DNA from 3 places in the Gordonia sp. ABKF26 genome. Region 2 is predicted to be linked to each of the others. Evidence: riboswitches for the same ligand, from Rfam matches in the RefSeq annotation. Region 2 holds a riboswitch; each other region holds the start of a gene.

Region 1 (9,599 bases), 2.1 Mb from region 2:
GCCTTGGCGTGGGTGATGATCTTCTCCGCGTACGGACGCAGGCGCTTGGCCTTGGCTTCCGTGGTGGTGATGCGGCCGTGCTCGAAGAGCGAGGTGGCGAGATTCGCCAGCATCGCCTTCTGGTGGCTGGCCGACCCGCCGAGGCGGGCACCCTTGGTGGGCTTGGGCATTGTCTTCTCCTAGGAGGACCCCGCATCACTCGATGCGGAAGTCAGGGTTGGGCAGTGACAGCTACCGCCGCGTCAAAGCGACTACAGCTGCTCGGTCTCCGCGAAATCCTCACCGGAATCGGCGTCGAAGGACGCGTCTTCCGACCACGTGCCGGTGGCCGGGTCATAACCTGCGACCTGCGACGGATCGAAGCTCGCCGGGCTGTCCTTGAGCGACAGACCGAGCGCGTGCAGCTTGACCTTGACCTCGTCGATCGACTTCTGACCGAAGTTGCGGATGTCGAGCAGATCCGACTCGGTCCGGGCAACCAGCTCGCCGACGGTGTGCACACCCTCGCGCTTGAGGCAGTTGTAGGACCGGACGGTCAGCTCGAGATCCTCGATCGGCAGGCTGAACGACGCGATGTGGTCGGCCTCGGCCGGCGACGGCCCGATCTCGATGCCCTCGGCCTCGACGTTGAGTTCCCGGGCCAGCCCGAACAGCTCCACCAGGGTCTTGCCCGCCGATGCCAGCGCGTCACGCGCACTGATCGAGTTCTTGGTCTCCACATCGAGCACCAGGCGATCGAAGTCGGTGCGCTGCTCGACACGGGTTGCCTCGACCTTGTAGGTCACCTTGAGCACCGGCGAGTAGATCGAGTCGACCGGGATACGGCCGATCTCGGCACCCGACGCCTTGTTCTGCACGGCCGGAACATAGCCGCGGCCCCGCTCGACGACGAGCTCGATCTCGAGCTTGCCCTTGTCGTTCAGGGTGGCGATGTGCAGATCGGGGTTGTGCACGGTGACACCGGCCGGGGGCACGATGTCGGCGCCGGTGACGGTGCCCGGACCCTGCTTGCGCACGTACATGGTGACCGGCTCGTCCTCGTCGGAGCTGACCACGAGGCCCTTGAGGTTCAGGATGATGTCGGTGACGTCTTCCTTGACCCCGGCCACGGTGGTGAACTCGTGGAGCACGCCGTCGATACGAATGCTGGTGATGGCAGCACCCGGGATCGAGCTGAGCAGGGTACGACGCAGCGAGTTGCCGAGGGTGTAACCGAAGCCCGGCTCGAGCGGCTCGATGACGAACTTCGAACGGTCCTCGGCAAGGACTTCCTCGGTGAGGGTGGGTCGCTGTGAGATGAGCATTTCTTGGATATCTCCTTTGGCCGACCGCTATATGACGGCCTCGAGGGTGAACCGAACAGCTGCTGCTGTCTGGCGGTGTGTCTTACTTCGAGTAGAACTCGACGATGAGCTGCTCGGTGAGCGGGACGTCGATCTGAGCACGCTCGGGCACGCTGTGCACGAGGATGCGCAGGGTCGACGGCACGACCTGGAGCCAACCCGGGACCGGACGATCGCCGACGAGCTCCTTGGCGATCTGGAACGGGACGGTCTGCAGCGACTTCGGGCGGACGTCGATGATGTCGTACTGGCTGACGCGGTAGCTGGGCACGTCGACCTTCACACCGTTGACGGTGAAGTGGCCGTGGCTGACCAGCTGGCGGGCCTGGCGACGGGTCCGGGCGATGCCCGAGCGGTACACGACGTTGTCGAGACGGGTCTCGAGCAGCTTCAGCAGTTCGTCACCGGTCTTGCCGGTGCGACGGTTCGCCTCTTCGAAGTAGCGGCGGAACTGCTTCTCCATGACGCCGTAGGTGAAGCGCGCCTTCTGCTTCTCCTGCAGCTGGAGCAGGTACTCGCTCTCCTTGATCCGCGAACGGCCGTGCTGGCCGGGCGGGTAGGGGCGACGCTCGAACGCTGCGTCTCCACCGATGAGGTCGACGCGGAGACGACGGGACTTCTTTGTTGCGGGGCCGGTATAACGAGCCATGTCTTATCTCTTCCTTTCCCGCTAGACCCGGCGCCGCTTGGGCGGACGGCAACCGTTGTGCGGCTGCGGGGTCACATCGGAGATGGTGCCGACCTCGAGGCCGGCTGCCTGCAGGGAGCGGATGGCGGTCTCGCGACCCGAGCCCGGTCCCTTGACGAAGACGTCGACCTTCTTGACGCCGTGTTCCTGGGCCTTGCGCGCAGCATTCTCGGCCGCGAGCTGAGCCGCGAACGGGGTGCTCTTGCGCGAACCCTTGAAACCGACGTGGCCCGACGATGCCCAGCTGATGATGTTGCCGCTGGGGTCGCTGATCGACACGATGGTGTTGTTGAACGTCGACTTGATGTGCGCGTGGCCGTGCGGGACGTTCTTCTTATCGCGACGGCGGGTGCCCTTCTTGGGGCCTGCGCTACGTGACTTCGGAGGCATTACTTCTTCTTCCCGGCGATGGTCTTCTTCGGGCCCTTGCGAGTGCGGGCATTGGTCTTGGTGCGCTGTCCGCGCACAGGCAGGCCACGACGGTGGCGCAGACCCTGGTAGCAGCCGATCTCGATCTTGCGACGGATGTCGGCCTGCACCTCGCGACGCAGGTCACCCTCGACCTTCACCGAGGCTTCGATGTACTCACGCAGCTTCGAGACGTCTGCGTCGGTGAGATCCTTGGCTCGCAGGTCGGGGCTCAGGCCCGTTCCCTCGAGGATCTCCTTGGAGGTGGTACGCCCAACTCCATAGATGTAGGTCAGTGCGATCTCCAGCCGCTTCTCGCGGGGGAGATCCACACCAGCAACACGTGCCATGTGGCGGATTTCCTTTTCGATTCTCAGAGGTCTGCTCCCAGTCCGTCCCGCGAGCTGGTGCCGAACCGTGTGTCCGGCCTCGTGGGCTCCGGCCTCTGATCCGGAGGTAGGCGGTGACGCGTCTGTCGCCGCTGGTGTTGGGAGGTCCTTGTGTGTTCAGTTGTCGATCTTCAGTTGTTCTGACTCAAGCGACCCGGAGGGTGCGCGTGATCAGCCCTGACGCTGCTTGTGACGCAGGTTCTCGCAGATCACCATGACCCGACCGTTGCGGCGGATCACCTTGCACTTCTCGCAGATCGGCTTGACGCTCGGCTGAACCTTCACGTCAATCTCTCCTGCTCGGCTCGCCCGCGCGCACGCCGAAAGCGGCCGTGCACGTGGGTGTCGGTCTCCTCCCGAACGGATGTCCGGGAAGTCTGTCCCCGGCATCGCCGGGAAAGTCTCACTTGTAGCGGTACACGATTCGCCCACGAGCCAGGTCGTAGGGCGAGAGTTCCACGACGACCCGATCCTCGGGCAGGATGCGGATGTAGTGCTGTCGCATCTTGCCGCTGATGTGGGCGAGAACCTTGTGTCCGTTCTCCAGCTCAATACGAAACATCGCATTGGGCAGGGGTTCGATCACTCGACCCTCGACCTCGATGGCCCCGTCTTTCTTCGCCATGTCCTCCGCGATCCTGGCCGTGACCACGACATCCGGGTGATGCCGCGGCGCATCGGCCGGGTTGAATCAGTGTTTGTCCGTTAGGGTGTGGGCACCGGTCCGCGAGGACCTGCACCCGGTGTGCGCCGACCGGGCCCACGTGCTGACACGCTGATGCCCGGCACGCGATGCGCACCGACGATCCATGTTACGCGAACGAGCAGGCCAGGCCAAATGCGTGCTCAGCGCCACGGAGAGAGGCCGCACCGGATGGGCACTGTCGACGACTATCTCGACGGACTCGACCCCGCCGACCGCGAGGTGGTCGGACGCATCTACGCCGTCGCCCGCACCGCGGTCCCCGACACCGCTCAGGGCAAGGGCTACGGCATGCCGGCCCTGACATATCGCGGGAGCCCGCTCCTCTCGGTGATGCGCACCAAGAAGCACATCGGTCTGTACCCGTTCAGCCCGGAGGCGGTCGACGCCGGGCGACCGTTCCTCGACGGTTTCGACGTGGAGAAGGGCACCGTTCGGTTTCAGCCGGGGGCTCCTCCTTCCGACGATGCGATCCGCGCGATGATGTCGTTTCGGCGCGATCAGATCGACGGCTGACCGCCCGACGTCGAACTACCGGTGTTCAGCGGGTCGACTTTGCTGGGCTAGGGTCGAAGACGCATGTGGTTCGCCGCGTCGGAGGTCGTGTCAGCTCTCCGTCCGCGGCGTCGAGTCGCCGGCATCCCGCCGGCGGACGAGAGGGAATCCGGTTCGAATCCGGAGCTGTCCCCGCAGCGGTATGCCGTAACGACCACCGTCATCAGCACTGAGCTCCGGCTTGGGAAGCGACGGTCAGTAGGAACTTCGATCAGAGGGATCTCGATCGAGAGCGACGGTGAGCCCGAAGACCTGCCAGGTGTACCGGACGCGCCGCGTCCGGTGGCTCGCCGCCTCGAGGATTGGGCGCAGGTCGAACCGGCGATCGTCGCGCGCCCTCTGCCGGGCGTGACGTGGGTCCGATCGATCTCCCCTGCTGGGCGGTGAACCATCCACCGTCAGTAGGAGAAGTCGACGTCCATGTCCGACACCGTCCGCCGCAGCTCCGCGGCACCGTTCACCACCACCGTCCTCGGCACCGCACGCATCGGCCCCCGGCGCGAACTGAAGAGGGCCGTCGAAAGCTATTGGTCCGGCCGCATCGACCGGACCGAGCTCGCCACCGTCGCGCAGCGCCTACGCAGCGAGCAGTGGGCCGAGCTCACCGAGGCCGGCCACGACTCCGTCCCGGTCAACACGTTCTCGTACTACGACCAGGTGCTCGACACCACGGTCCTCCTCGACGCACTGCCGCCGAGGTTCGCCGAGATCGACGATCCGCTCGATCGCTACTTCGCGGCGGCCCGCGGAACCGCCGAGGTGACCCCACTCGAGATGACCAAATGGTTCGACACCAATTACCACTACCTGGTCCCCGAGATCGGCCCGTCGACCACGTTCCGGTTGAATCCGGCGAAGGTACTGGCCGAGGTCGCCGAAGCCGGGGAGCTGGGTCTCCCGGCCCGCCCGGTGATCGTCGGCCCGGTGACGTTCCTGGCGCTGTCGAAGGCGGTCGACGGGGCGGGTGCGCCGCTCGATCGCCTCGACGAGTTGGTGCCCCTGTACCGAGACCTCCTGACGCGGTTGGCTGACGCCGGCGTCGAGTGGGTTCAGCTGGACGAACCCGTCCTGGTGACCGATGCCGCCGCGGACCTGGGTCCGCGGACCGAATCGGTGTACAACGCCCTGGGCTCCCACGAGCGCCGTCCGGCCATCGCGGTGGCGACGTACTTCGGTGACGCCGGTGATCGGTTGGCACACTTGGCCCGGACGCCGATCGAGGCCATCGCGGTCGACCTCGTCGACGGCTCGGTCGAGACGGTGGCCGGCACCCCGGGCCTGGCCGACAAGCTGCTGATCGCCGGCGTGGTGGACGGCCGCAACGTGTGGCGCACCGACCTGGACCAGGCCGCGGCGACGCTGGCCACCGTGCTCGGTTCCGCCCGCTCGGTCGCCGTGTCGACGTCGTGCTCGACCCTGCATGTCCCCTACACCGTGGACGCGGAGGACGAGCTCGACACCAACCTTCGCGGTTGGCTCGCGTTCGCTGCCGAGAAGTTCCGCGAGGTGGCGGTGTTGTCGTCGGCGTTGAGCGAGGGGCGCGCTGCTCAGGCCGCCGCCTTCGCCGAGAGCTCGACGGCACTGGCCAGCCGTGCCACTGATACTCGCCTGCACAACGCCGACGTCCGCGCACGCCTGGACGCCGTCACCGATGCCGACGCGACGCGCGGCCCGGCCGAGCAACGGCTCGCCGCACAGAAGGAACATCTGGGACTGCCCCCGCTCCCGACCACCACGATCGGTTCCTACCCACAGACCTCGGCCATCCGACTGGCGCGGGCCGCGCTCCGCTCGGGCGAGATCGATCGCGCCGAGTATGAGAACCGGATGAAGACGGAGATCGCGGATGTCGTGGCCCTGCAGGAGTCGATCGGCCTCGACGTTCTCGTCCACGGGGAACCCGAGCGCAACGACATGGTGCAGTACTTCGCCGAACAATTCGAGGGCTACTTCGCGACGGCGAACGGTTGGGTGCAGTCCTACGGCTCGCGGTGCGTGCGGCCACCGATCCTGTTCGGCGATGTGAGCCGACCGAAGCAGATGACAGTCGACTGGATCACCTACGCACAGACGCTGACCAGCAAGCCGGTCAAGGGCATGCTGACCGGCCCGGTGACGATTCTTGCCTGGTCTTTCGTTCGCAACGACCAGCCACTGTCGGCGTCTGCCGAGCAGATCGCGCTCGCCATCCGTGACGAGACCGTCGACCTCGAGAGGGCAGGGGTCGGGATCATCCAGGTCGACGAACCCGCTCTGCGCGAGTTGCTGCCGTTGCGTGACGCGGACAAGCCCGCGTACCTGGCGTGGGCCGTTCGGGCGTTCCGCATCGCGACCTCCGGGGTCCGCGACGATACGCAGATCCACACGCACCTCTGCTATTCGGAATTCGGCGAGGTCATCGGAGCGATCGCCGACCTCGACGCCGACGTCACCTCGATCGAGGCGGCGCGGTCGCACATGGAGGTGCTCGACGACCTCGACGAGGCCGGCTTCCGTAACGCGGTGGGCCCGGGTGTGTACGACATCCACTCACCGCGCGTGCCCGACCAGGACGAGATCTTCTCGGCCCTGTCCTCGGCATTGTCGAGCGTCGGCGCCGGGCGCCTGTGGGTCAACCCGGACTGCGGTCTCAAGACCCGCGGGACCCCGGAGGTGGTGGACTCGCTCACCAACATGGTGGCCGCGGCAACACGACTGCGCGAGACGATCCCGCTGTCCGGCTAGGCAGTCAACCGGCGCCACAAATGACCCCGGCCGTCGCACTCTCCCGTGAGTGCGACGGCCGCGGTCTGCAATGCCGACTGCGTTGTTGTGCGTCAACCGATCTCGACGAGCAGATCGCCAGGCGCGACCTGCGTGATCGCGTCGATCGCCAGCCTCGCGACCCTGCCGCCGACGGGTGCGGTGATGGTGGCCTCCATCTTCATGGCCTCGATGGTGCCGATGGCCGCGCCGGCGGCGACCTCGTCGCCGACACCGACACTCAGCGAGACGACCCCGGCGAACGGTGCGCCGACGTGACGGGGATTGGACCGGTCCACCTTCTCGGCGACGGCCACCTCGGCGTCGACCGATCGATCGCGCACCTGCACCGGCCGCAGCTGTCCGTTGAGGATGCACATGACGGTGCGCATGCCCTTGTCGTCGGGTTCACTGATCGCCTCGAGTCCGATGAGCAACTCCACACCCGGTTCGAGCTCGACGCGGTGCTCCTCGCCGTACCGCAGGCCGTAGAAGAACTGGTTCGCCGACAGTCGTGAGGTGTCGCCGTAGGTTTCTTGATGGTCGTCGAACTCCTTTGTGGGGCCGGGGAACAGGAGCCGGCTGAGGGTGTGCTGCCGTTTCGGTCCTGGCGTGTCGAGTGCCACCGAGTCCTTGGCCGACAGGCCCTCGGTCGACGCCGCGTCGGCGCGTCCTTCGAGCGCGACCGTTCGCAACGGTTCCGGCCACCCGCCGGCCGGGTCGCCGAGCTCGCCGCGCAGGAAGCCGATCACCGAGTCCGGGATGTCGTGGGACCGCGGATCGGCGGCGAACTCTTCGGCGGTGATCCCCTTGCCCACCAGTGCCAGCGCGAGATCGCCCACGACCTTCGACGACGGGGTGACCTTGATCAGCCTGCCCAACATGCGGTCGGCGTCGGCATATGCTTCCTCGACCGCCTCGAACCGGTTCCCGAGCCCGAGCGCGATGGCTTGTTGCCGCAGGTTCGACAGTTGCCCGCCCGGGATCTCATGGGTGTACACACGTCCGGTCGGCGACGGAAGCCCGGATTCGAAGGGCGCGTACACTTTTCGCAGCGCTTCCCAGTATGGTTCGAGATCGCAGACCGCCTGGAGGTCGAGGCCGGTGTCGCGGTCGGAATGCGCGGCCGCGGCGACGATAGCGGACAGCGCGGGCTGGCTGGTGGTGCCGGCCAGCGCGGCGCTGGCGCCGTCGACCGCTGACGCTCCGGCCTGCCACGCTGCGAGATAGGTCGCCAACTGCCCACCGGGGGTGTCGTGGGTGTGCACGTGCACCGGTAGGTCGAATTCGCGACGCAACGCCGACACCAGCGTTGTCGCAGCAGGGGCACGCAGCAGCCCGGCCATGTCCTTGATGGCCAGCACGTGCGCACCGGCGCCGACGATCTGTTCGGCCAGGCGGAGATAGTAGTCGAGGGTGTAGAGGTCCTCGTCCGGATTCGCCAGGTCACCGGTGTACGACATGGCCACTTCCGCCACCGCCGTGCCGGTCTCGCGGACCGCGTCGATCGCCGGTCGCATCGCCTCGATGTTGTTGAGCGCGTCAAAGATCCGGAAGATGTCGATGCCGGTTTCGGTCGCCTCGGCGACGAACGCGGTCGTCACCTTCGTCGGATACGGGGTGTAGCCGACTGTGTTCGCGCCACGCAGCAGCATCTGCAGGCAGATGTTGGGCACCGCCTCGCGCAGCTGTGCCAGCCGGTCCCACGGGTCTTCCTTGAGGAAGCGCAACGCGACGTCGTAGGTGGCACCACCCCAGCATTCCAGCGACAGCAACTGCGGGGTCATGGCTGCCACGTACGGGGCGACCATCATCAGGCCGTTGGTGCGCACCCGGGTTGCCAACAGTGACTGATGGGCGTCGCGGAAGGTTGTGTCGGTGACACCCAGTGCTTTCGAATCGCGCAGGTCGTCGGCGAAACCCTGTGGTCCCAACGCGAGCAGTCGCTGCCGGGACCCGTCCGGCGGCGATGCCAGTGTCGCCCGGTCCAGGATGGGTAGCTTGTCGCGCGGGTAGACCGTGGTCGGGCGCTCGCCGTGGGGCTTGTTGACGGTGACATCGGCCAGGTACGTCAGGATCTTGGTGCCGCGATCCGCCGACGACCTCGACGTCAGGAGCCAGGGCCTGTCCTCGATGAACGAGGTCGTGACCCGGCCCTCCCGGAAGTCGACATCGTCGAGCACCGCCTGCAGGAACGGGATGTTCGTGGCCACACCGCGGATGCGGAACTCGGCCACCGCGCGCCGGGCACGGCGCACCGCGGTCGCGAAATCACTCCCACGACAGGTCAGTTTGACGAGCATGGAGTCGAAGTGACCGCTGACCTCCCCACCGAGTACCGCGCCACCATCCAGGCGCACCCCGGCACCCCCGGGACTGCGGTAGGCGGTGATACGCCCGACGGCAGGCCGGAAGTCGTCGGCCGGATCCTCGGTGGTGATGCGGCACTGCATCGCCGCACCGCGGATCTGTAGCCCGTCCTGACTCAGACCCAGGTCGTCCAACGTTTCGCCCGAGGCGATACGCAATTGCGCGGCCACCAGATCCACGTCGGTGATCTCCTCGGTCACCGTGTGTTCGACCTGGATGCGCGGATTCATCTCGATGAACACGTGCCTGCCCTGTTCATCGAGCAGGAACTCCACGGTCCCGGCGCAGGTGTATCCGATGTGACGAGCGAATGCGACGGCGTCGGAACAGATCTGTTCGCGCAACTCCGGCGACAGGTTCGGCGCCGGGGCAAGTTCGATCACCTTCTGATGGCGCCGCTG
Region 2 (9,599 bases):
GCAGCCGCTCGCCGCGGCGCCGCAGTATCTGCGCGTCGAGGTGGTGTATGCGGCGGTCGACGAGGCGGCGCTGCATCTCGAAGACGTGCTCGCCCGCCGCACCCGTATCGCCATCGAGTACTCCCACCGCGGGGTCGACTGCGCCGACGAGGTGGCCGACCTGCTCGCGCCGTTGCTCGGCTGGACCACCGAGCAACGCGACTTCGAGGTCGCGACCTACATCGCGCGGGTGGAGGCCGAGGTGGCCTCCCAGCAGCAGCCCGATGACGACTCCGCCGACGCACTACGCGCCGCGGCCCCCGAGGCGCGCGCCGAGATCCTGGAGCCGGTGCCCGTTCCGAAGTGACGGCGGCCCGGTCAAGTCGGGACGTTGGCCTCTGTCGCTGCCCCTGATCGCGCGGCACGATCGGGGTGGGGGAGAAGGAGACGGTCATGGTCGACGAATCGGTTCGGGTACTCACCCCCGACGAGGCCTGGAAACTGTTGGGAGCCGCTGAGTTCGGCAGGCTCGCCCTGAGTGTCGACGGTCAGCCCGACATCTTCCCGGTGAACTTCCACGCGATCGACGGCCGCATCCTGCTGCGGTCCGGCGAGGGCACCAAATTGTCGGAGCTGGCGGTGAATTCGCGGGTGGCGTTCGAGACCGACGGACACACCGACGCCGACGGCTGGAGCGTGGTCGCCAAGGGGACGGCGCGGATCCTCGTGTCGTTCAACGAGATCGAGGCGGCCGACCAGCTTCCGCTGCGACCCTGGATCGCAACGATGAAGTACCACTACGTGGAGATCACGGTCGACTCGATCACGGCCCGCCGCTTCGAGTTCGGGCCCGAGCCCGAGCGCTACCCCGTGTGAGGGGGCCTCGGCCGCCTCAGATCTGACACCGGGGACACCAGTAGACCGAGCGCTCCCCGCCGGGGGATTCGAGTTCGCCGCGCTTCACCGGGGTCGCACAGCGCCGGCACAACCGACCGTGACGGCCGTACACCCACATCCGCGCGTTGGGTGAGGTGTTGCCCGTGGTGGTGCGCGCCGAGCGCATCCGGTTGGCCCACAGGAGACGCCGGCTGAGATCGACCACCGGGCCGAGATCCACCTCGCCCACCGGCCGGGTGGGGAGGACACGGCGGAGGAAGCAGATCTCACTGCGGAAGACGTTGCCGATCCCCGCGATGAGGCGTTGATCGAGGAGTGCCGACCCGATGGTCTCGTCGGGGTGCGCGGCGAGTCGCCGGATCGCCTCTTCACGATCGAAGTCGTCGGCGAGCAGGTCGGGACCGAGGTAGGCGAGCGCCGCGTCCGGGTCGGCGAGGAGTTCGAGGACCCCCAGGTCGAAACCCACGGCCTCGTGGTCGGCAGTTCGCAGGACCGCACGCGCTTGATAGGCGGGCCGCCGCCACCGTTGCCCGCGAGGATGAACGTGCCAGGCCCCCTCCATCTTCAGGTGCGAGTGGATGCTGACGGCGTCGCCGGCTCCCGGGCTGCTCTCGGCGACGTCGATCAGCAGATGTTTGCCCACCGAGCGCACCGCCGACACCTCCCGTCCGGAGAGATCCGCGGTCGCCAGTGACGGGATGCGGAAGTCCGACGACTTGAGCACGCGACCGGCGAGACCGGCCCGCAGACGCGCCGCGGCGGCGAAGACGGTGTCGCCCTCAGGCATCGCTCTCCTCAGGCATGATCACCGTAGCGTAGCCGGATGCCGCGCGGGGTCGTCGAGAACCCGGCTTCGACGAGCACCTTGCCGAAGTCGGTGGCGCGCACCGGCTCCGAGTCGATGTGATCGATCGTCAGGCGGGAGATCCGGCCGCGCCGAACCAGTGCGACCAGCGCCCCGGCCGCCGACTCCAGTCGCGGGATGGAATCGCTGAACGTGAGCAGCGTCTTGCCACCGCGCTCGACGAAGCACACGAGTTCGCCGTCGACGAGCACCACGAGCGCCCCCGGTTTGCGACCCGGGCGGTGTCCGGCCTCGGTGTCGCGGGACGGGGGCCAGTCCAACGCCGCACCGAAGGGGTTGGCCGGGTCGGTCGCGGCCAGCACTGTCGCCTCGCGGGGCGGTTTGCGATCGGGGAGTGCATGCCGACGCAGCTCGTCGACCGTGGCGGGCGAGGCGAACTGCGCCCCGCCGAGACCGTCGACGTAGTAGCCGCGGCGGACGTGTCCGTTGTCCTCGAAGACGGTGAGCGCCTTGTAGACCCGCGCGAATCCGCCGGTGACCTCTTCGGAGACGACGCTCCCGCGGGTGATCACGCCGTACCGGGTGAGCAGTTGGTCGCAGAGGCCCTGGGTGGCGATCGTCGGTTCGGTCGAGGGGTGGTCGAGGGCGAACCAGCGGCCGCTCGCGGTCGGGGACACCGGCGGTGACGTGGAGTGTTCGGTCAGGTACCGGGCGGACAGACGACCGGCGCGGAGGCGGGGCGCCCGCCCCCGTGCGCGATGAGCCGGGGCCGAGCGAGGGGCGGACGGGTTTCGTCGTGGCTGCAGGAGGGCCCGGACGGGCGCGAAGCTGTCGTTGCTGACCTGTCCCGCCCACACCAGGTCCCACAGGGCGGTCTCGATGTCGGCGGCAGGCGTCGTGGTGCCGGTGCTGATGTCGGCGGCGATCTGTGGGAAGCGCAGTGCGCCGCCGGGTTCGAGTGCGGCCGTGACCCCGTCGTGCACCGGGGTCGTGTCGATCTCGTCGGCGTCGGGCAGCGTGAGGACGGCTACGTCGGCCGGATGCAGCGCGACCCACCCGTCGGAGTTGCCGATCCGGCCGTGCCCCGACCAGATCACCTCGCCGGCGCTGAGCAGTTCGTCGAGCATCGGCGGCGCGTAGTCGGAGACCCGCGCGGGCAGGACCAGTGACTCCCATGCCGACGCCGGGAGCGGGAATCCGGCGAGCTGGTCGATGACGGTCGCGACCCCGTCCACGCCGCGCAATCGGGTCCCGGGCGAGGCGTGCTGCCAGTCGAGGAGGAAACGGGTGAGGACGTCGGTGCCGACCGGAGCGACCTCGGCGCGGCTCGCCGCGAGGGAGCCGCGTCGGATCTGCCCCAGCACGTCGGTGTGGCACCACTGGCCCTCCCGCGGAGTGGTGTCGCCACCCTCCGGCAGGAAATCGCCCTCGACGATGCGTCGTTCCGAGGCCAGGCGGTTCAGGGTGTCGCGCACGACCCCGGTCGCGATGCCCAGCGCCGCGGAGGCCTCGGGCACGGTGAACGGCCCGTGGGTACGGGCATACCGGCCGATCAGGTCCCCGACCGGATCGGGGACCGGTTCGAGAAAGGCCGCCGGGATACCCAGCGGTGCAGGGACTCCCAGCGCATCCCGCAACCGCGCGGTGTCGTCGATTGCGGCCCACAGCGCGCGCGAGTTGTGGTTCACCGAGATGATCTGGCCGCTGCGGTGCAGCTCGGCGAGGACATCGGTCGCCGGCTCGTCGCCGCGGTACCGGGCCTCGACCTCCTGGGTGGTGAGGGGTCCCAGCCACCGCAGCAGGTCGACGACATCCTCGGCGTCGCGGGCCTGGCGTTCGGGAGACAGGCGTTGGAGACGGGCGATCACGTCGGCGATGACGGCCGGATCGAGGAGTTCGCGGAGGTCGACGCGACCGAGGAGTTGTGCCAGCAGGCTGGTGTCGAGCGAGAGCGCGGCCGCCCGGCGCTCGGCGAGCGGGGCGTCGTCGGCGTACATGAACGCCCCGACGTAGCCGAACAACAACGATGCGGCGAACGGTGACGGGCTCTGTGTCTCGGTCTCCACGACCCGGATGCGGCGTGTGCGGATGCGGGTCAGCAGATCGAGGAGGGCGGGGAGGTCGTAGACGTCCTGCAGGCACTCGCGGACGGCCTCGAGCACGATCGGGAAGTCGGGGAACTTGGAGGCGACGGACAGCAGTTGGGCGCTGCGCTGGCGCTGCTGCCACAGCGGGGCACGCCGTCCGGGGTCGCGTCGCGGCAACAACAGTGCGCGAGCGGCGCATTCGCGGAACCGGGAGGCGAACATCGACGAGTCCGCGAGACCGTCGGTCACGAGCTGCTCGACCTCGTCCGGGTCGAGGAGGAACACGTCGGCGCCGGGCGGGGCGTCGTCGGTGTCGGGCATGCGCAGGATGATCCCGTCGTCGGAGGCCGTGGTGGCACCCTCGATGCCCAGGGTCTCCAGCAGGCGCTGCGAGATCGCGCTCGCCCAGGGTGCGTGGACACGTAAACCGTAGGGGGAGTGCAGGATCACCCGCCAGTCGCCGAGCTCGTCACGGAACCGCTCGACCACCAGGGTGCGGTCGGTGGGGAGGTGCCCGGTCGACTCCCGCTGCTCGGCGATGAGTGTCTCGAGGTTGGTGCGGGCGTTGTCGGTGAGGCCGAGGCGTTCGGCATGGTCGTCGAGCTTGCCGGGGTCGGCGATCGCACCGGTGAACGCACCGATCGCAGCGCCGAGTTCGGCGGGGCGTCCGATCGCGTCGCCGATCCAGAACGGCAACCGGCCCGGCTGACCGAACGCGGGGGAGACCAGGACGCGGTCGTGGGTGATGTCCTCGATCCGCCAGCTGGTCGCGCCGAGTGCGAAGACGTCGCCGACACGCGACTCGTAGACCATCTCCTCGTCGAGTTCGCCGACGCGCGTTGCCTTCTCGCCGACCATGAACACACCGAAGAGGCCGCGGTCGGGGATGGAACCGCCCGAGGTGACCGCGAGCCGCTGCGCTCCGCGCCGGCCGGTGATCACCCCGGCGTCGCGGTCCCAGTTCACCCGCGGGCGCAGTTCGGCGAACTCGTCCGACGGGAAACGACCCGCGATCAGGTCGAGGGTCGCGTCGAAGACGCCCCGGCCCAGTTCGCGATAGGGCGCCGCACGCCGGATCACCTCGTACCAGTGGTCGACCTCGAGGTCGTCGACCGCGGCGGCCGCGATGGTCTGCTGGGCGAGGATGTCGAGGGGATTCTGCGGGACCTTGATCTCCTCGATCGCCCCGTCGAGCATGCGGCTCACCGTCACGGTGCAGTGCAGGAGATCGGTGCGGTGCTTCGGGTACAGGATGCCCTGGCTGATCTCGCCGACCTGGTGGCCGGCGCGGCCGATGCGCTGCAGCCCGCTGGCCACCGACGGCGGGGACTCCACCTGGATCACGAGGTCGACCGCGCCCATGTCGATGCCGAGTTCGAGGGAGCTGGTCGCGACGACGCAGGACAGGCGCCCGGCCTTCAGGTCGTCCTCGATCTGGGCGCGCTGCTCCTTGCTGACCGAGCCGTGATGCGCGCGGGCCAGGACGGGTTCGGCGCCGGAGCTCGCGCCGCTGCCCATGACGAACGCGGGGGCGCCGCCGGCGACCGACGGATTGCCGGTCGGTTCGGCCGGCTGCCCGTGGCGTTCGGCGTGGATCTCGTTGAGCCGGGCGGTGAGTTTCTCGGCGAGGCGCCGGGAGTTGGCGAACACGATCGTCGCCCGGTTGGCCTCGATCTGGTCGACGATCGAGGCCTCGACGTACGGCCACAGCGACCCGGCGGTCGGGGAGAACGCGTCGTCGAGTGCGGCGGGGTCGGCATCGGACACCGGGGGTGGGATGTTGGCCATGTCCTCGACCGGGACATCGACGCGGAGGTCGAACGTCTTGTCGGCCTTGGGCTTGACCACCTGACACGGCGCGGCGCCGGACAGGAACCCCGCCACCACCTCCGGCGGCCGGACGGTCGCCGACAACCCGATCCGCTGCGCGGGCTTCTCGAGCAGCTCGTCGAGTCGTTCGAGGGTCAGCGCGAGGTGCGTACCGCGCTTGGTGGCGGCGACCGCGTGCACCTCGTCGACGATGACGGCCTGGACGCCGGTGAGGCTCTCTCGCGCTGCCGACGTGAGCATCAGATACAGCGACTCCGGCGTCGTGATCAGGATGTCGGGCGGTGTCTTGACCAGTGCGCGGCGGTCCGCGGCGGAGGTGTCACCGGACCGGACGCCGACGGTGATGTTCGGTTCGGGAAGGTTGAGCTCCTGAGCCGCCCGCGTGATGCCGGTCAGCGGGGCCCGCAGGTTGCGTTCGACGTCGACGGCCAATGCCTTGAGCGGCGAGATGTAGAGGACCTTGGTGCCGGCGGGCCGCGAGTCCGGGTCGGCGGCGAGGCGGTCGAGGGCCCACAGGAACGCGGCGAGGGTCTTGCCCGATCCGGTGGGGGCGATGACCAAGGTGTGCGAGCCGTCGGCGATCGACGTCCACGCACCCTTCTGCGCGGCGGTGGGAGCGGTGAAGGCGCCGGAGAACCACCGTCGGGTGGGGGCGGTGAAGCGGTCGAGCACCGAAGCGCGGGGCATCTCTCCACTATGTCTCACGCGTACGACAGAACGCGGTATAGAGTCATCCCACGCCTGTGCGGGGAATCCGGTGAGAGTCCGGAACGGTCGCGCCACTGTGAACGCTGCCCATATCGACACCGTAAATATGTCGACGCGGTCGACGTGTCGACATATCGACGCGGTCGACGGTGACGGGGTGACGTGAGTCAGGATGCCGTGCCGGCGCGTAGCAGTCCTCCGGACTCCTACACCACGACATCTCCGACGCGAGATCGGCGAAAGGACCCCACCATGACAGCTCCCCGCACTGCTGCAGCCGTACAGGCCGCCCCGGCCCGTGCCCTGCCCGTACCGAACCTGTCGGTCGCGAGTGCAGCCCTCTGGCTCAGCCTGACCGTGCTCCTGGCGGGTCTCGCCTACTACTTCCTCGGGTACGACCAGGGCGTCGTGTCCGTCTTCGGCTCCGACACCCACGTCCACGAGTTCGTGCACGACGCACGCCACTTCCTCGGCTTCCCCTGCCACTGAGCCGGCCTGACCGGCCGTATCCCACAGGAAGCCAAGTACATATGGAGAAGAAATTCATCGGCGCCGGCCTGCTCGCAGGTCTGATCGCCGGAATCGTCTCGTTCGTGTTCGCCCGGTTCTACCTCGAACCGGTCGTCGCCAAGGCCATCGACTACGAAGGCGCCCGCTCGGAGGCCGAGGAGGCACTGGCCCACGCCGCCGAACCGGGTGGCCACACGCACGGTGAGGGCGGCGAGCTGTTCACGCGGGCCATGCAGGAGAACCTCGGCGCCGGTGTCGGCAACGTCGTGTTCGCGGTGTGCATGGGTGCGTTCTTCGCGGTGGCGTTCACGGTGCTCTGGAGTCATCTCGGCAGTCGCCATCCGGCGACCGACCCGCGCGCGGTCGCGGGTGTGCTCGGCGCGATCGGTTTCGTCGCCGTGTTCGCCGTTCCGTTCTTCGCCTACCCGGCGAATCCGCCCGCCGTCGGCGACGACGACACCATCGGCGAGAGGACCGGAGCCTTCCTCACCATCAGTGTGGCGTCGGTGATCCTGGCCATCGCGGCCGTGGTCCTGGCGTTGTGGCTGCGTCCGCGGATCGGCGGATTCGTCTCGGCCGTCGCCGCTGTCGCCGCCTATCTGGCCGGCGTAGCGATCGTGCTCGCGTTCCTGCCGTCCTTCGCCGAGGTCCCCGAGCCGGTTCGCAACGACGCCGGTCAGATCGTGTTCCCGGGCTTCCCCGGTGACGTGATCGGGGACTTCCGGGTCTACGCCATCGCCAACCAGGTGATCCTGTGGACGGTTCTCACCGTGGTGTTCGCCCTGCTGCTGGGGGCGATGGCGCGCTCGCGTACCGCCGACCGCGCCCCGGCGGTCGCCGCCCAGCACTGAGGCGGCGATCGTTTCGCGCATGCAGATCATCACCGCCGGTCGCACCGGCCCCAATCGGTCGGTGCGATTCGGCGGTGATCCGGTTCTGGACGAGCGGGGCCGTCGGGACGTGCTCCGCCTGGCCGCGGCGTCCACGCCCCCGGTCCACTGTTGCGGTCCGGAGATCGCGTCCCGGGAGACCGCCGAACTCCTGGGTGCCTCCGACGCCCTCGTCGACGACGCCCTGCGGACGCTGGACGTCGGAGCGTGGGCAGGCCGCACTCCGGAGGAGATCGATCCCGTCGAGCTCGGCGCGTGGTTCGCCGATCCCGGTGCCCGGCCACACGGGGGCGAGAGCCTCGTGGATTTCGTCGGCCGCGTCCATCTCTGGCGCGACGGCCGCTCCGGGCTCGCCGACCGTTGGGTGGTGGTGGCGATGCCGGTGGCCCAGGCCCTGCTGTGCCCGGGCGTGGAGCAGTTCTTCGCCCACGAGGTCCGCCCCGCGACCGCGTACACCTGCGCAGATACGCAATAGGAACAGATTCGCGACGGCGTACCTAGACATCGGCAGTGACTCCTGACACAGTTGGGGACGACGAAACTGAAACATGTTCGCCCCCGGGCGGACACCGGTCTGGGAGTGTGACGATGTTCGAGTGGTCCGATGAAGATCTGATGGTTCGGGACGCCTTGCGGGCGTTCATCGACAAGGAGATCCGGCCCCATCTCGACGAACTCGAGTCCGGCGTCCTGCCGCCGTACGACATCACCCGCAAGCTGTTGTCGAGCTTCGGTGTCGATGCCATGGCCAAGGATGCGCTCGAGAAAGAACTCGAGGCAGAAGCCAAGGGGGAGAAGAAGAAGTCCTCCGGCGACGGCGGCGGCATGGGTGGCTCGATGTTCATGATGGTCAACATCGAGCTCGCGGGTGTGTGTCTGGGCCTCGTCGCGTCGCTGGGTGTGAGCATGGGGTTGACCGCCTCGACCATCCGCGGCAAGGGCACGCTGGCGCAGAAGAAGCGGTGGCTGCCCGAGCTGGTGACCATGGAGAAGGTCGGCGCCTGGGCGATCACCGAACCCGACTCCGGGTCGGATGCGCTCGGCGGCATGAAGACCACGGTTCGTCGTGACGGTGACGACTACATCCTCAACGGGCAGAAGACCTTCATCACGAACGGCCCCTACGCCGACACCATCGTCGTGTTCGCCAAGCTCGACGACGGCAGCGGAACGCCGATGCGCGACCGCAAGGTGCTGTCGTTCGTGCTGGACAAGGGTATGCCGGGGCTCACCCAGGGTAAGCCGTTCAAGAAGATGGGCATGATGAGTTCGCCGACCGGTGAGCTCTTCTTCGACAGCGTCCGCGTCGGCAAGGACCGTCTCCTCGGTGAGACCGAGGACACCGGCGCCGATTCGCGTGGATCCGAGGGCGCCAAGGCCGGTTTCACCGCGGAGCGCGTCGGGATCGCCGCCCTGTCGCTGGGGATCATCAACGAGGCGCAACGCCTGTCGCTCGACTATGCGAAGAACCGGAAGCTGTGGGGCCAGGAGATCGCCCAGTTCCAGCTCATCCAGCTCAAGCTGGCCGAGATGGAGATCGCGCGGATCAACGTGCAGAACATGCTTTTCAGCGCCATCGAACGGGGTAAGGCCGGCAAGCCGCTCAGCCTGTCCGAGGCGTCGGCGATGAAGCTGTACTCGTCCAAGGCGGCGACCGACGTCGCCATGGAGGCGGTGCAGCTGTTCGGCGGCAACGGTTACATGGCCGAGTACCGCGTGGAACAGCTTGCGCGCGATGCCAAGTCGCTCATGATCTACGCGGGGAGCAACGAGATCCAGGTGACCCACGTCGCCAAGGGACTGCTGCGCGGCTGAGGTACGCGCTCCAGCTGTGGTCAGGCGGCGCGGTGGGGACGCCACGCCAGATACCACAGCTGGAGCCAGTCCAGTTGC
Region 3 (9,599 bases), 610 kb from region 2:
TGATGACGATGACCGTGCGTCCACTGCGGAGACGGTCCAACACCCCGACCAGTTCGTCCGCCGTGGCCGCGTCCAGACCGCTCGTCGGCTCGTCGAGGACGAGCACGCCCGGGGAGCCGAGGAGGGCGATCGCGAGGAGAACCCGTTGTTGCTGGCCGCCGGACAGCTGCGCCGGATACCTGCGGAGGAACTCGCGGTCCGTCGGCAATCCGAGTTCGGCGAGCAGGATCTCGATGTCCCGGGCACGACGCGACCGGTGGGCGCGTCGGACTTCTCGGAGGGCCGAACCGATCCGCATGGACGGGTTGAGCGAGGTACCGGGGTCCTGCGGTACGTATCCGAGCCGTCTACCGCCGTCGGCGGGAGCCTGCACACGCACGGTCCCGGCGGTGACGAATCCGGGTGGCAGCGCGTCGACGAGAGCGAGTGCCGTCGTGGTCTTTCCGGCACCGGAGGGTCCGACGACGGCCAGGGTCTCGCCACGGCGGACCTCGAGAGCGTCGATCGCGACGAGCGGGGTGCCATCAGGTGCCGCCACCGTGAGCCCCGACACCGATATCGGGTTCCCGGCCGTGGCATCCGGACGGCCCAGCGGCCGCCGGACACGTTGTCGCGGACCACGAGGTGAGGGCTCGGGGGGTTCGGACAACCGGTCGACGAGCAGGTTCACCGCCACGACCAGCGCTGCGATGCATACGGCAGGCACGACGACCGGCCAGGGGGTCAACGCCATCCCGCCCTTGTTCTCGGTGACCATCAACGCCCAGTCCGGCTGTGGCTGAGTCACTCCGAGACCGAGGAAGCTGCCCGCGGTGACGAGCGCGATGGTTCCGGAGACCCGTATCCCGGCGTCGGCCAGCAACACCGGCCGCAGGTTCGGCAGTACCTGGGCCACCGCGATCCATCGCAGTGTCTCGCCGCGGGCGATCGCGGCTTCGACGAAACCCGCGTCCATGAGTTCGATCGTCGCCGTCCGCACGATCTTCGCCACCCATGGCACCGTCGCGACTCCGACGGTGAGGCACACCGCGACCGGGCCCTTCCCCATCGTCGTCGCGATGACCACGAGCAGGAGAAACCATGGCAGGACGGTGATCGCGTCGACCGGGCGCATCACCCAGCCGTCGAGCCGGCGTGACATTCCCGCGGTGACTCCGAGGAGAACGCCGACCACGTACGACACCGACAACGCCACCGCGGTCATCAACACCAGCCGGTGACCACCGTGCAGGACTCGCGACAGGACGTCGCGTCCGACGAAATCGGTTCCGAGCCAATGGTTCGACGACGGTGTCTCGAACGGCACCGAGGCGATCGCGGTCGGCGAGAACGGTGCGACGAACGGCCCGAGGACGATGACGATCACGAGGACGACCAACACCGCAGCGGGGCCGACGAGCCGTCGAGAGCGCGTACTCATGACCGCCCACGTCCGATGACACCACGCGCGGCCGGTGACGAGCCGAGTGCCACGATGTCGGCAAGCAGGTACACGACTAGTCCGTACGCGGCCAACAGCACCGCCACCGACTGCACGAAGATCAGATCGCGTCCGGAGATGGCCCGCAGGAGTTCGTGCGCCACACCCGGATACGCGAACACGACTTCGATGACCGCGATACCGCCGACGAGCCCGACGACGGCTCCCGCCAGCGGTTGCACCGACGCGGAGATCGCGTTGGGCGCCGCATGACGCACGACGAGCCGGAATTCGCCGACCCCGTTCGCCCGCGCCGCCGAGATGTACGGCGCGCGCATCGCTTCCGCCATCTGGGCGCGGACGAGTCGCACCGGATGCGGTGCCAGCCCGATGAGCAGGCACAGCACCGGTAGCACCAGCACCTCCGGACGGTCGAGCGCCGATGTGCCCGTCGGTACGAGCGACACCGCGGGCAGCACCCCCATCCCGATCGCCACCCAGGCAATCAGTACGACACCGACCACGAACGCGGGGACGGATTCCGCCGCGAGCGCCGCAGTACTGAGCAACCGGTCCCAGCGCGAACCCGGCCGTGCGCCGGCGGCGACGCCGATCGCCAGCGCCGCCGGGACCAGGACGACGACGGTGACGATCGCGAGGATCACCGAGTTCGCGAGTCGCCCGTCGAGGATCTCGGCGACCGGACGGCCCGAGAGTTGCGACACGCCGAGGTCCCCGGTGAGGAAACCGCCTGCCCAGTCGAGGAACCGTACGACTGCCGGACGATCGAGTCCCAGTTCCGCGCGCAGAGCGGCCACCTGAGCCGGATCCGGTTGGCCCGCGGCTCCTCTCGACAACCGGGTCGTGGCGGCATCACCCGGGAGCAGTTCGAAGAGCACGAAGATCGACACCGCAACGACAGCGAGCACGGCCAACGCCCCGGCCAACCGGCCCGCGACATACCGCAACACGACGAGTCCCCTAGCGCTGCTGGAGCCAGGTGCCCGTGAAGGAGGCCCACTGCCCGGTGCCGGGCACCCCGTCGGTGATGCCCTGCACGGTGTTGCGGACGCCCGTCGGCTGCAGGGCGAAACTGTGGATGAGGTAACCGCTGTCGTTCCAGAGTTCGTCCTGCAGTTCCCGGTACAACTCACCACGGCGAGCCGGCTCCATCTCGGCGCGAGCCTGGGCGAAGGTGGCATCCCACGCGGGACGACGCCAGGCGGTCGCGTTGGCCGGGGCGTCCGAGGTGAGGGTCTGCCCGTAGAAGTAGTCCAGACTGTAGTTCCACCAACCGGACTGGGTGAGGGGCTTTGACCCGACGAACTGGGAGAAGTAGGTGTCGCCCGGCTCGACAGCGAGGTTGACGGTGATCCCGGCGGCCTTGGCCTGCTCGGCGAAGAGGGTCGCCGAGGCCAACTGGCCGGGACTGACGTCCGCGGTGTGCAGGGTGACGACGAGGTTCTCCTTGCCCGCCTCTCGGAGCAGGCGGCGAGCTCGTTCCGGGTCGTACGCGCGTTGCGGCATGTCGGCGTAGAACGGTGCGCCCTTGCCGTACAGGTCGTTGCCGACCTCGGCGAACCCGTAATACACCTTGTCGACCATCGCCTGCCGGTCCACCGACAGCTTGAGGGCCTCGCGTACTCGCGGATCGTCGAACGGCGCGAGGTCGGTACGCATCGTGAACGAGCTCATCGTGCCCACCGGCGGCGTCACGAGGTAGACGTCGGACTGCGATCGCAGGATGTTGCCCTGCGCCGGCGAGAGTTCGTAGACGACGTCGGCCTCCTGCGAGCCGAACGCGTTGAATCTGGCGTCGGCTTCGGCGACCTGAAGGATCTCCAGCCCGTCGAGGTGCGGCCGCTGATCCCAGTGGCTCTCGTTGCGGGTCAACACCGACCGGTCGCCCGGCGACCACGACTCCAGAACGAACGGGCCGGTCCCCACGGGAAGCGACGACGGCGTGAATTCCGTCGTACCGTCCTTGATCACGTAGACGTACCAACCGGCGAGCACCGAACCGAAGTCGGCGACGGGTTCTCTCATCGACACCACGACGGCGTGATCGCCGTCGGGCCTGGTGCGGGACAGGTCGATGATGTCGAGGTCACCGGCCGACGGTTTCTCCTCGTCGAGCATGCGCTCGAGACTCCACATGACATCGCGAGACGTGAACGGCGAACCGTCACTGAACTCGACGCCCCGGCGCAGCGCCATCCGCCACTGCGAGCCGTCGGCGTTGGGTTCCAGCGACTCGGCGAGCCGATAGTCGAGGGTGAGGTCGTTGTTGTAGTCGACGAGGTGATCCCACACCGCCTTGGACAGTGCGCCACCCGCCGAGTGGCCGACGACGTGCGGGTCGAGGACATCGGCGGTCGCCGAGGTGCCCGCGAAGACGACGCGCAATGTGCCGCCGGGGACCGGGGTACCGCCGCTCGGAGCGCCTGCCGGGCTCGGCCGGTCGGCACAACCGGCGAGCAGGCCCACCGCGCCGAGACCGGCGAGGCCGGCGATCCCACCGGCTCCGCGTAGCAGCCGGCGTCGGGTCAATTCGGGAGCTGCGTGCGCAGCTGTCGATCTTGAATTTTTCATGTCCATCCTCGTGGGTCGCGAAGACGCAAGCGATCTGGCTTCCCGATCGAGGTCGGGTCACAGTTGCGGGACAGCCCCGGATTCGCACCGGGTTCCCTTGCGTCCCGGTCATCGTACGGAGTGGACAATCACGACATCGCATGCGGCGTGCGGTGGATGATCCCCGGAACTTACAAGCAGTCCGGACTGTTTGTGCTATCGTCGTCGATGTGACCGAGCCCACCCGAGCCCCGCGCCGACGCACGCAGGCCGAACGCACCGCGACCACGCGTGCGCTCATCCTCGACGCGACCGTCGACGCCCTGGTCGACGTCGGCTACGCCGCCACCACGACGCAGGAGGTCAACCGCCGAGCGGGTATCTCCCGCGGCGCTCTCCTGCATCACTTCCCCACCCGGGAATCACTGGTGGTCGCCGCGGTCGGACACCTGGTCGAGCGTCGGCTGGCAGAGATCCTGTCGCGGCCCCGGACGGGTGACGAGGGACTCGAGATACTCATCGAGGCATTCAGCGGCCCGCTGTTCGACGCCGCTCTCGAGCTGTGGGTCGCCGCCCGCTGCGACGTCGGATTGCGAACCGCGATCATCCCGCTCGAACAGCAGGTGTCCGACGCACTCGCCGTCGGTTGTGCCGAGTTGTTCGGCGACCGGTACACCGCCGCGGAACTCGAACTCTCCATCGAACTCGCACGCGGATTGGCGGTGTCGCGCATCCTGCGCTCACCCGACGCCGACCGCGCGCTGCTCGACCACCTCCTGCCCGTATGGAAGGAACTCCTGACCCATGACTGAACCCAGTCCGACTCTCCCGCAGCAGAACACGCTGCCCCGGCGCGTGGACGTCCTCGTCGTCGGCGTCGGATTCGGCGGTCTCGCCGCCCTGCATCGTCTTCGCACGGATCATCCGCAGTTGCAGACGCTGGCCATCGAACGTGGCGACGGCGCGGGTGGGGTCTGGCGCGAGAACGACTACCCGGGCGCGGCCTGCGACGTCCCGACGTCGCTGTACTCCCTGTCCTTCGCCCCCAACCCGGACTGGTCCAACACCTACGGTCGCCGCCACGAGATCCACCAGTATCTACGTTCGGTCGCAGCCGATTTCGCCGACCAGATCCGTTACAACTGTGCACTCACATCGGCTCACTGGGACGGCGCGGCGCAGGAATGGATCGTGGTCACGACGGATGGCGAGATCCGCTGCCGCTACCTGGTCGCGGCACCGGGAGCGCTGTCCGAGCCGGGTCTGCCACCGGTCGCCGGAGCCGATGAGTTCACCGGCACCGTGTTCCACTCCGCTCAGTGGGACCACTCCCACGACCTCCGCGGACGTCGCGTCGCGATCGTCGGCACCGGCGCGTCGGCGATCCAGATCGTGCCCGAGATCGTCGACGAGGTCGGACATCTCACGGTCTTCCAGCGCACTCCCGCTTGGGTCGTGCCGCGTCTGGACCGCACCATCGGTTCCCTCGAACGCGCACTCTATCGCCGCGTCCCCGGTGTCCACCGGCTCGTCCGGCGGATGGTGTGGACCTATCGCGAGGCCTACGTCCTGATGATGGCCCGCAACCCCAAACTGCTCCCGATCGCCAAGACCATCGCGCTGGCGCAGCTGCGGATCCAGGTCCGTGACGGCGACCTGCGCCGTCGGCTCACCCCCGACTACACCATCGGTTGCAAGCGGATGCTGTTGACCAACAAATGGTTCCCCGCGTTGCAGCGCGACAATGCAACGGTGACCGGCGCGATCACCCGCCTCACCGCACGCGGCGCCGTCGACGACCAGGGCCGCGAACACGAGGTCGACACGGTCGTCTTCGCCACCGGGTTCACCCCCACCGAACCGCCGATCGCGTCGGCGATCACCGGACGCGACGGGCGCACCCTGGCCCAGGCGTGGGCGGGATCGCCGCGCGCCTACCGCGGCGTCGAGATCCACGGCTTCCCCAACCTGTTCTTCCTGTACGGCCCCAACACCAATCTGGGTCACAGCTCGATCGTGCTCATGCTGGAACCGCAGGCGTACTACATGAGCAAGGCACTCTCCGAGCTGTCCCGCAGCGGCCGGTCGACCTTCGAGGTCACCGACACCGCCCAGGACCGGTACAACGCCGACCTCGATCCCGAACTCGAACGCACCGTATGGAATTCGGGCGGATGCTCGAGCTGGTATCTCGACTCCACCGGACGAAACTCGGTGATGTGGCCGAAGTTCACGAGCGACTTCCGCCGGATGATGTCGTCGTTCGACCCGGCCGATCACCGATTCGACGCCGCGATCCCACTCGCGGCCGCCACCGATGCAACCGAACCCGACACCGAGAGGACCGTCGCACCGTGAGTTCGACCCCAGACCATTACGACGCCATCGTCATCGGCTCCGGTTTCGGCGGTTCGGTTGCGGCCCTGCGTCTCACCGAAAAGGGCTACCGGGTCGCGGTTGTCGAGTCCGGACGGCGTTTCTCCGACGGCGACCTGCCCAAGACGAGCTGGCGCCTCAAGGACTACGTCTGGGCGCCCGCGCTGGGACTGTTCGGCGTACAGCGCATGCACCTGCTGCGCGACGTGCTCGTGATGGCCGGTGCCGGCGTCGGCGGCGGATCGCTGAACTACGCGAACACCCTGTACCGGCCGCTGCCCGCCTTCTTCGACGACCCGCACTGGGGGTCGATCACCGACTGGGCGTCCGAGCTCGACCCGTACTACGACCAGGCGTCGCGAATGCTCGGTGTGACGACGTACCCGAAGGTGACGCCGGCCGACCGCGTGATCCGCAAGGTCGCCGAGGAGATGGGGGTCGGCGACACCTTCGTCCACACCCCCGTCGGCGTGTTCTTCGGGGAGGCCGGCAAGACCGTCGAGGACCCCTTCTTCGGCGGCGCCGGTCCGGCACGCACCGGTTGCACCGACTGCGGCGCGTGTATGACGGGATGCCCGGTGGGGGCGAAGAACACGCTCGTCAAGAACTATCTGTACCTGGCCGAGCAGGCCGGCGCGGACATCATCCCGATGACGACCGTCGACACCGTCCGTCCCCGTTCGGGCGACGGGTACGTCGTGGAGGCGCACCGGTCGGGCCGCCGCTGGTCGCGCCGCGGGCGCCGCACGTTCACCGCCGATCACGTGGTGTTCGCCGCCGGCACGTACGGCACCAACAAGCTCCTGCTGGACATGCAGCAGGGCGGACACCTGCCCGGGCTGTCGTCGCGCCTGGGCAAGGTGGTCCGCACCAACTCCGAGGCGGTACTGGCCGCCACCGCGCGCGACCTCGAGACCGACTACACCGAGGGTGTGGCGATCACGTCGTCGTTCCATCCCAACGAGCACACGCACATCGAGCCGGTGCGATACGGCAAGGGCAGCAACCTGATCGGATTGTTGCAGGCGATTCTCGTCGACGGTGGTGGTCCGCTGCCGCGGCTGCTGCAGGCACTGATCGAGATGGTCCGCCACCCGGTGATCACGATGCGCGGCCTCTCCGTACGGCGCTGGTCGGAGCGCACCATCATCGCGCTCGTCATGCAGACTGCCGACAACTCACTCGAACTGTTCTCCCGGCGAGGCCGTTTCGGCCCGATGCTGCGTAGCAGGCAGGGCGACGGCGATCCACCGCCCACGTGGATCCCGGAGGGACACGACGCGGTCCGGGCTGTCGCACGCGAGATCGACGGCGATGCAGGAGGTTCCATCGTCGACCTGTTCAACATCCCGATGACCGCTCACTTCCTGGGCGGTTGCTCGATCGGACGGTCGGCACTGGACGGCGTGGTGGACCCCTACCACCGGGTGTTCGATCACCCGGGCCTGCACATCGTCGACGGCGCGACCGTCTCGGCCAACCTCGGCGTCAATCCCTCGCTCACGATCACCGCACAGGCGGAGCGCGCGCTCGCCATGTGGCCCAACGCCGGGGAGGCCGACCCGCGCCCCGAGCTCGGAGCGTCGTACCGTCCCGTCGAGCCGGTGGAACCCCACCGTCCGACCGTCCCCGCACACGCCCCCGGCGCGCTGCGTCTGCCGATCACGCCGGTGTCCGACGCCACCCGCGCCGGTTGACCCGGAAGCCCCCCCACTGCTGGTTGAGCCGGCGCCGAGCGAAGCGAGGCGCCGAGTCGAAACCACCTGGCGGCACCCCCGCTAATTGACCCGGCAGTCCCCACCGCTGGTTGAGCCGGCACCGAGCGAAGCGAGGCGCCGAGTCGAAATCACCTGGTGACCCGACCTCCCAACCCAGCCCGTACGCGAGACGCGCCTGTGTATGGAGGCGGCGCAGAGTTCATCAGCTGTGGACACAGTCACGCCCTCTGGATCAACAGGGACCACTCTCGAGTCATGAGCGGGTTTCTTTACATCCTCGAATGCTCCGACGGCACCCTGTACGTCGGCAGCACCCGGGACGTCGAGCATCGACTCGACCAGCACCAGTCGGGGAACGGATCGCGCTACACGCGTCCTCGTCGGCCGGTTCGGCTCGTCTACCAGCAGGAGTTCCCGCACATCGGCGAGGCCTACGCAGCAGAGCGTCGCATCCATGGCTGGTCGCGCGCGAAGCGGACCGCACTCATCGAGGGCCGGCTCGACCTGCTGCCGGAACTGTCGCGCGCGGATGGGAGGTGACGGCAGGCGCAGAATACTCGAACACACGTGCTACTCAGGTGTACCCTGCAACCATGTCCCTCGGTACCCAAGGCTCCTTGTTCTCTGAGCAGTCAGCGGAGCCGACGCTCGGAAACCTGGCGACCTCGATCTCGCGGCGCCCGCTCACCGAGGGAGCGTGGGTCGACCTGTGTCCCGGCTGGATCAGGGGCGCCGACGAACTCTTCGACCGACTCAGCGAATGTGTCCCCTGGCGGGCCGAGCGACGTCGTATGTACGAGCGGGTGGTCGAGGTCCCGCGGCTTGTCTCCATCTACCAGGCCGATCACCGGTTCCCCGATCCGATCATCACCGACGCACGCACCGCGCTGACCGAGCACTACCGCGACGAGCTGCCCGAGGGATTCTCGACGGCCGGGATCAGCCTCTACCGCGACGGCAATGACTCGGTTGCGTGGCACGGTGACCGGATCGGCCGGGCGTCCACGCACGACACGATGGTCGCCATCATCTCGCTCGGTTCACCTCGACCCCTCATGCTGCGACCCCGCGGTGGTGGGCGGTCACTGAAGTTCACGCTGTCGTCGGGCGACCTGCTCGTCATGGGTGGGAGTTGCCAACGCACCTGGGAGCACGCGGTCCCCAAGGTGCGTGGTGTCGGCGCCCGGATCAGCATTCAACTGAGGCCGCCCGGGGTGTGGTGATGTGGGCCGTTGCGGTCGCCAAGTGGTTTCGACTCGGCGCCTCGCTCCGCTCGGAGCCGGCTCAACCAGCGGGGGGTAGGGCTCTCCCGCTCGCCGAGCCAGCGGGGGCAGGGCTCTCCTGCCAGCCGAGCAGCGGGGGTAGGTCACCAAGTGCCTTCGGCTCGGTGCCGGGTCAACCAGCGGGCGATCGTGCTTTAATCATTTCGTTATAAACCGCCAGGACCGAGAGAAGTCATGAAGCGCACCCGTATCGCCGCCGCCCTGCTCGCCACCGCCGCCCTGGCCCTGCCG

What was found. A riboswitch is a leader RNA that binds a small molecule or an ion and turns the genes downstream of it on or off. The one in region 2 is predicted to bind cobalamin.
Region 1: it holds a riboswitch for cobalamin, as region 2 does, so the genes downstream of both, metE (5-methyltetrahydropteroyltriglutamate--homocysteine S-methyltransferase) here and AB4Z55_RS18865 (CbtB-domain containing protein) in region 2, are expected to answer to the same signal.
Region 3: it holds a riboswitch for cobalamin, as region 2 does, so the genes downstream of both, AB4Z55_RS21715 (ABC transporter substrate-binding protein) here and AB4Z55_RS18865 (CbtB-domain containing protein) in region 2, are expected to answer to the same signal.

What each region holds. Positions count from the first base shown of each region.
Region 1 is NZ_JBGCVZ010000003.1:2,014,666-2,024,264, reverse strand. Features, by position in the region: gene rplQ (50S ribosomal protein L17) at 1-170, opposite strand, end outside; gene AB4Z55_RS09395 (DNA-directed RNA polymerase subunit alpha) at 252-1,304, opposite strand; gene rpsD (30S ribosomal protein S4) at 1,387-1,992, opposite strand; gene rpsK (30S ribosomal protein S11) at 2,014-2,421, opposite strand; gene rpsM (30S ribosomal protein S13) at 2,421-2,789, opposite strand; gene rpmJ (50S ribosomal protein L36) at 3,000-3,113, opposite strand; gene infA (translation initiation factor IF-1) at 3,232-3,453, opposite strand; gene AB4Z55_RS09365 (iron chaperone) at 3,703-4,047, shown strand; cobalamin riboswitch at 4,136-4,361, shown strand; gene metE (5-methyltetrahydropteroyltriglutamate--homocysteine S-methyltransferase) at 4,507-6,810, shown strand; gene AB4Z55_RS09355 (pyruvate carboxylase) at 6,903-9,599, opposite strand, start outside.
Region 2 is NZ_JBGCVZ010000003.1:4,076,316-4,085,914, reverse strand. Features, by position in the region: gene glpD (glycerol-3-phosphate dehydrogenase) at 1-346, shown strand, start outside; gene AB4Z55_RS18880 (pyridoxamine 5'-phosphate oxidase family protein) at 433-855, shown strand; gene AB4Z55_RS18875 (DNA-formamidopyrimidine glycosylase family protein) at 872-1,663, opposite strand; gene AB4Z55_RS18870 (ATP-dependent helicase) at 1,672-6,285, opposite strand; cobalamin riboswitch at 6,347-6,483, shown strand; gene AB4Z55_RS18865 (CbtB-domain containing protein) at 6,559-6,795, shown strand; gene AB4Z55_RS18860 (CbtA family protein) at 6,837-7,667, shown strand; gene AB4Z55_RS18855 (histidine phosphatase family protein) at 7,687-8,181, shown strand; gene AB4Z55_RS18850 (acyl-CoA dehydrogenase family protein) at 8,295-9,521, shown strand; gene AB4Z55_RS18845 (diacylglycerol kinase family protein) at 9,542-9,599, opposite strand, start outside.
Region 3 is NZ_JBGCVZ010000003.1:4,689,712-4,699,310, forward strand. Features, by position in the region: gene AB4Z55_RS21705 (ATP-binding cassette domain-containing protein) at 1-1,420, opposite strand, end outside; gene AB4Z55_RS21710 (ABC transporter permease) at 1,417-2,391, opposite strand; gene AB4Z55_RS21715 (ABC transporter substrate-binding protein) at 2,402-4,012, opposite strand; cobalamin riboswitch at 4,023-4,159, opposite strand; gene AB4Z55_RS21720 (TetR/AcrR family transcriptional regulator) at 4,222-4,803, shown strand; gene AB4Z55_RS21725 (flavin-containing monooxygenase) at 4,796-6,349, shown strand; gene AB4Z55_RS21730 (GMC family oxidoreductase) at 6,346-8,064, shown strand; gene AB4Z55_RS21735 (GIY-YIG nuclease family protein) at 8,341-8,625, shown strand; gene AB4Z55_RS21740 (alpha-ketoglutarate-dependent dioxygenase AlkB) at 8,679-9,308, shown strand; gene AB4Z55_RS21745 (hypothetical protein) at 9,543-9,599, shown strand, end outside.